2 regions of the Rhizobium sp. LjRoot258 genome follow, and region 1 is predicted to be linked to the other one. Evidence: predicted binding sites of a transcription regulator. Region 1 holds the regulator's gene; the other holds the start of a gene.

What was found. The regulator LexA, encoded in region 1, represses DNA repair genes until DNA is damaged. The targets are predictions, from matches to a motif close to TGTTCNNNNTGTGTTCNG.
Region 2: the regulator LexA is predicted to act here: its motif matches at 1,400-1,417, upstream of recA (recombinase RecA).

The regions. Positions count from the first base shown of each region.
Region 1 covers NZ_CAXUST020000001.1:1,369,124-1,372,540, reverse strand. The annotation lists gene kdsA (3-deoxy-8-phosphooctulonate synthase) at 1-583, opposite strand, end outside; gene ACSQ9D_RS06905 (VOC family protein) at 580-1,464, opposite strand; gene lexA (transcriptional repressor LexA) at 1,663-2,379, shown strand.
Region 2 covers NZ_CAXUST020000001.1:1,667,963-1,671,379, forward strand. The annotation lists gene alaS (alanine--tRNA ligase) at 1-34, opposite strand, end outside; gene recA (recombinase RecA) at 188-1,273, opposite strand; gene ACSQ9D_RS08405 (carbohydrate kinase family protein) at 1,515-2,459, shown strand; gene ACSQ9D_RS08410 (pseudouridine-5'-phosphate glycosidase) at 2,488-3,414, shown strand.

The DNA.
Region 1 (3,417 bases):
CCGCCATGATCGGCAGCGAACGCATGTCCGAAACCAGCGTGTTGTAGCCGAAGGAGGCGCCACGCTCGCAAAGCAGGATATTGGGGTTGCCGGTCGAGTTCAGCTTGTTGAGGACGTTCTTCATGTCCCAAGGAGCAAGGAACTGGCCCTTCTTGACGTTGATGGTGCGGCCGGTCTTGGCGGCTGCAACCAGCAGGTCGGTCTGGCGGCTGAGGAAGGCCGGGATCTGCAGGATGTCGACGACGGTCGCTACCTCGGCGCACTGCTCCTCGGTGTGGATGTCGGTTAGAACCGGAAAGCCATATTCCTTCTTGAGGTCAGCAAAGACCTCCAGCGCCGTTTCAAGGCCGATCCCACGCTGGGCCGACAGCGAGGTGCGGTTCGCCTTGTCGAAGGAGGACTTGTAGACGAGGCCGAGGCCAAGCTTGTCGCAGAGTTCCTTTAGCACGCCGGCGACCATGAAGGCATGGTCGCGGCTCTCCATCTGGCAGGGCCCAGCAATCAGCGACAGCTTACCGGCATTGGAAAAGGTGACGCGGCCGGCGCCTTCGCCAACCACGACTTCGGACTTTGTCTGGCTCATCGTTTCTCCTCAAAGGCGAAGAGCGCGCCCTGCCCGGCAGCCGCCTTCACCAGAATTCGATTGTTTTTGCGCGTGTAGGTCATCCCGTTAGCAGCCAAATGCGCTTCTGTCACGGCAAGATCGTCGACCTTGAAGACGATGGCAATGCCTCTCAGGCCGCGATCGGTCGACGCTGCAGGAAGGTCGAAATAGGCATACAATCCATCGGGGGATAGAATGCTGATCCTGGCATTCGGAGTGACGACGCTCACGCCGAAGGCGTCGTTGACAATGACCGGGCTGTGCGCCGCTGCGCGTACGAATGATCCGAACGCCTTGGGATCTGGCGAGACCAGAGCGATCTCTGCGATCCCATGGACGCCGTTTGCGTGCACATGCAGCGCTTTTCGATCGGCCGGCAGCGGATTGACCCGTTGGCACGTGAAAAAGAAGAAGTCCGGAGCCCGCAGATCCACCGCGAAAGCGAGCTTGAACGCGGCTGTGGCCTCCGATCCATCGGGCATCTTCATCGGTCGCTCGAACTGCAGCATCTCGCCGCCATTGATCCTTTCGGAAAGGAACCGAGCGTGGTCGCGATCGGCATCTGCGGTCGCGAAGACCACGGCAGAGAATCCATCATCCCCGCATCGAAACCGAAAGGCGCGATCACGCGCGGTGAAGACATTCCCTTTCTTTGCCGACGCCTCGTGCAGTTCCGCGCTGGCGACCCCCAGGGGCTCTAGGTAAGTTTCGTCGGAGAAGAATATGCAGGCGTTCTCGGTTCCAAACGGATGCCGGGCATCGGGCGCGACGGTGAATCCTAGTTTTCCGAGACGTTCGCGCGCGAGCCCAATATTGGAGACCGGCAGCACGATGTGGTCCAGCGGATGCGCTTCGCTCATAGCAACTCTCCGGAATTTGCGAAGATGTGCGCCGGGTAGCAGGACAATGCAACCCCCTTCGGCGCTTTCAGTCAAATGAGCTGAGAAAACTGAACAAGTTGCGGGCAAGTTTTACGAAAATTTAGGCACTTGCGGAACACATATGGAACATATAGTGTCTGTTCTGGCTTTGTTTCACGACTCTGGGGTTCAACTTCGATGCTGACGCGCAAACAACAGGAGCTTCTTCTCTTCATTCACGAGCGAATGAAGGAGTCCGGTGTCCCCCCTTCTTTCGATGAAATGAAAGATGCCTTGGACCTCGCGTCGAAGTCAGGCATTCATCGGCTGATTACAGCGCTCGAAGAACGTGGCTTCATTCGCCGACTGCCGAATCGGGCCCGCGCCCTGGAGGTCATCAAGCTTCCAGAGGCATATAACCCGAGCTTGCAACCCCGCCGCGGCTTTTCGCCGAGCGTCATCGAAGGCAGTCTCGGCAAACCGCAACCGGTTGCGCCACCGAAACCGGTAGCACATGCCGACAACGGCAGCTCCGCCTCTGTACCGGTTATGGGACGGATCGCCGCCGGTGTGCCGATTTCGGCAATCCAGAACAATACTCACGACATCACGGTTCCGGCCGACATGCTTGGCCCAGGCGAGCACTATGCGCTTGAGGTCAAGGGCGACTCGATGATCGAAGCGGGCATTTTCGATGGCGACACGGTGATCATTCGCAATGGCAGCACCGCAAATCCCGGCGACATCGTTGTCGCACTCGTCGATGACGAAGAAGCGACCCTCAAGCGCTTCCGCCGGAAGGGCGCCTCCATTGCGCTTGAGGCCGCGAACCCGGCTTATGAAACGCGTATTTTTGGACCCGACCGCGTCAAGGTTCAGGGCAAGCTCGTCGGCCTCATTCGTCGTTATCATTAGAGGCAGGCGGCTCACCGTCAAACGTGCCGCTTCGCCAGTTGTACGCCCGATGCGGCATCCAGGGGCGGTCAAGCGTGGTATAGGCGGCCGTAACGACGGGTGAGCCCAGGTCGTCTATCCCCTCGGCGGCGCCAGAGCCGCGCAGGATTTCTCCGGTGAACAGCAGTGCGCCCGACCGGCATTCGGTCGCACGCAGGCGAACGGGCGTCACGACGATATCGGCGGTATCGCACGCAGCGCCGACGTAAGCGAGGTTTTCGACGATTGTCAGAACGTAGCCGCTATCGTGCGGGGCGGTGCGCCAGGCGCCTTTCAGGCAAACGACGCGGTTTTCAACGCCCGTCGCAGAGGCTGCCGCAACGCATTGCGGGCATGACGCAATTCCTCATCCGAGAGTCCTGGAGCTTGGCCTTCGCTGTCCCCGCCGCCGGTCAGGGGCGATACGCTTCAGTACTCGGTAGCTGGTCTAGCTCCGCCGCCAGCGCCCTTCGCCATTGATCGAAAATCAGCGCCAACGCAACAAACCATGCCCCAAGGCGGATCGTTGGCCGGTCACTTGCGAGCTCAAACCAGAGGGCGGCGCCGGCCCCGAGGAAGACCGGAGAAAATACGAAGAACCGCCCATGATCCATCTCCGTCGCCACCGCGCGTCGAAACCACGAAGAGCAGCTGAGCGTCGCGGTCGTAACCCACGTTGGCCAGGAGACGGGTGATTGCGTGCGGAAGGCGCGCGGAGGCTTTTGACCAGATTGAGCCCGGACAAAGAACGCTCTGCCACGCGAGCAAGCGCATCCGCGCCGGGGGCGGCCTGTCTCACAAATGGCTTCAACCCCGGCATGCATCTGCGCCGAAAAACAGCCCCCTTGCAACCACAAAGCAAGCTCTTCAGGCTCGAGGCAACAATAATCGATTGAAATCTGAAGGAAAATCGGAAGCCAGAAAAGCCAAGGATAATCATCAGCTTCTGCTATGCGCAGGGCTCATCGCAGCAGTGCCCAAAAGTTGATACTGCGATGCACAAAATGGCATCACGGGAAC
Region 2 (3,417 bases), 300 kb from region 1:
GGAAGGTCGACCGGATATCATTCACACCGCTCATGCTATGCCCTTCAATGCTGCCAATCGGCAGGTCAAATCTTAAATCCAGTGGCTTTTATCGCTCGCATTAACCACTGTCCAGCCGACAAACAAAACCGGCCGCATTCTGATCGAGAATGCGGCCGGTTTCGAACTATTCGGTACCTGTTGGGAACTATCCTTCGACGTCGTCCCCATCATTTGCATCAGGCCCGCCATTCTGCAGGAAGCGGTCAGCGATCAGTCCAGCATTCTGGCGAAGCGATGCTTCGATCTCGCGTAGAACCTCCGGATTGTCGCGCAGGAAAATCTTCGCGTTCTCACGACCCTGACCGAGGCGCTGACTGTTATAGGAGAACCAGGCACCCGATTTCTCGACGATACCCGCCTTCACACCGAGGTCGACCAACTCGCCGGTCTTGGACACGCCTTCGCCATACATGATGTCGAATTCGACCTGCTTGAAGGGAGGCGCCATCTTGTTCTTGACGACCTTGACGCGCGTCTGGTTGCCGATCACCTCTTCGCGTTCCTTGACCGCGCCGATACGGCGGATGTCGAGACGAACGGAAGCATAAAACTTCAGCGCGTTACCGCCGGTCGTCGTTTCCGGCGAGCCGAACATAACGCCGATCTTCATGCGGATCTGGTTGATGAAGATGACCATGGTCTTCGACTTCGAAATCGAAGCCGTCAGCTTGCGCAGCGCCTGGCTCATCAGCCGTGCCTGAAGCCCCGGCAGGCTATCGCCCATTTCACCTTCGATTTCAGCGCGCGGCGTCAGCGCAGCCACGGAGTCGACAACGAGCACGTCGATGGCGCCGGAGCGCACCAGCGTATCGGTAATCTCGAGCGCCTGCTCGCCGGTATCCGGCTGGGAGATCAGAAGGTTCTGCAGATCGACGCCAAGCTTGCGGGCATAGACCGGATCGAGCGCGTGTTCGGCGTCGACGAAGGCGCAGATTCCGCCTTTTTTCTGGCTTTCCGCAATAGTCTGCAGTGCCAGCGTCGTCTTGCCCGAGCTTTCCGGCCCGTAAATCTCGATGATGCGTCCCTTCGGCAGTCCGCCGATACCGAGCGCAATATCGAGCCCGAGAGAGCCCGTCGAGACCGTCTCGATCTCGACCACGCTCTCGTTCGAGCCCAGCTTCATGATAGAGCCCTTGCCGAACGACCGCTCGATCTGTGAGAGTGCCGCTTCAAGTGCCTTGCTTTTGTCCACCGATTTGTCCTCTACAAGCCGCAATGTATTCTGTGACATTCGATCCACCTTTAGGTTATTGAAGCCGCTCAAGCAATGTCGCCGCCGATCTCGATTTTGTACCGTATTTGTTCTCACTGCGCAAGCTGGGTTCAAATAATTGAAAGAAAAAGGTAAAATGGCCTGTGTTCTACATTTGTTTTAGTAATGGAAAGCAACGGCTTAGAGATAGGGCACTCGTCGCCAACGTGGCGGCGGCGGCGGGACGATTCGTATCTTTCCGGTGATGCAGGACGATGAAATGAAGCAGAAGATTCTTGTCCTCGGCGGCGCACACATCGACAGGCGCGGACGCATATCCGGCGGCACGGTGGCCGGCGCCAGCAATCCGGGCTCATGGTTCGAGGAGCCAGGCGGCGGCGGCTTCAATGCGGCGCGCAACCTTGCCCGGCTGGGCTTCGACGTGACGATGATCTCGCCCCGTGGCGGCGATCCAGTCGGCGAGATGGTCAGCGAGGCAGCCGATTTCGCAGGTGTTCACGATCGCCCCTTCGTTTTCCTGGATCGGAAGACGCCGAGTTATACCGCCATCATCGAGAACGACGGAAACCTGGTGATTGCCCTTGCCGACATGGATCTCTACCGCATGTTCCTGCCGCGCCGGCTCTCGATCCGCGCCGTCCGCGATGCCTTTGCCGCCACTGATTTCATCCTCTTCGATGCCAACCTGCCGGCAGAGACCCTGGCGTCGATCGTCGAGCGCGCTAAAGCGCTCGGCAAGCCGGTGGGCGCGATCGCAATCTCGCCGGCGAAGGCAATCAAGCTGAAGCCGTGCATTCAAGGGATAGACTATCTTTTCCTGAACGAGGCCGAGGCTGCCGCGCTGACGGGCGAACGCCCTAACGATCCGGCGCACTGGCCATCACTGCTGGGTGACATCGGGTTGCGCGGCGGCGTCGTCACGCGCGGCCAGCGCGAGCTGATCGCCTTTGCGGATCGCCGCGTCGTTGCCCTGCAGCCGGTAAACCTCGAGGGCGTTGCAGATGTCACTGGCGCCGGCGACTCGCTCGCGGCCGGCGTTATTTCCGGATTGATGCGCGGTATTCCCTTGGCCGATGCCGTTCGGGAGGGCGCCGCTGCCGCAGCTCTTACGGTACAGTCTCCGTACGCCGTCAATGAAAACCTCTCCCCGGATTTGGTCAGGGAGACACTTTCGCTTGTTCCACCGGCGAGAATTTTGCATTGAAGCCAATACCGACGAAATGGAAGAGACAATGACGAAACCGATCTCCCCCCTCCTGCCGATCGCCTATTCCAAAGAGGTCGCGAGCGCCAAGCAGCGCGGCGCGCCGATTGTGGCGCTCGAATCGACCATCATCACGCATGGCATGCCCTACCCCGGCAACATCGAGATGGCCCGCAGCGTCGAGGCGCTCATTCGTGAGGAGGGTGCCGTCCCGGCCACCATCGCGGTCATTCACGGTACGCTGCACATCGGCCTCGAAGCCGATCAGCTGGAGCAGCTGGCGCAGGCCAAGGATGTCCTGAAGGTCTCGCGGGCCGACCTCGCCTTTGCGATCGCCGAGCGCCGTCACGGCGCGACGACCGTGGCAGCGACGATGATCGCCGCCGAACGTGCCGGCATCAAGGTCTTCGCCACCGGTGGCATCGGTGGTGTCCACCGCGGTGCCGAGGAAAGCTTCGATGTCTCCGCTGACCTCGAGGAACTTGGCCGCACCGGCGTCATCGTCGTTTGCGCCGGCGCCAAGGCAATCCTCGACATTCCGAAGACCCTGGAAGTGCTCGAAACCGCGGGCGTGCCGGTTGTCACCTATGAAAGCGAGGAATTCCCCGCCTTCTGGTCGCGCGCCTCCGGATTGCGCAGTCCGCTCACGCTCAACAGCCCGGCCGCAATCGCCAACTTCCAGACGGTGCGCGAGCAGCTCGGCATCGACGGAGGCATGCTGATTGCCAACCCCGTGCCGGAGGCAGACGAGATCCCGCGGGAAGAAATGGAGATTTACATCGAGCGGGCGCTCGACAGCGCCGAACGCGACGAAATCAGCGGCAAGGAGGTCACTCCTTACCTGCTCAGCACCATCTTTGACCTGACCGACGGCCAGAGCCTTAAGACCAACATCGCGCTGGTGGAAAACAATGCCCGACTGGCGGCTGAAATTGCCGTCGCGCTCGCAGGTTGATCA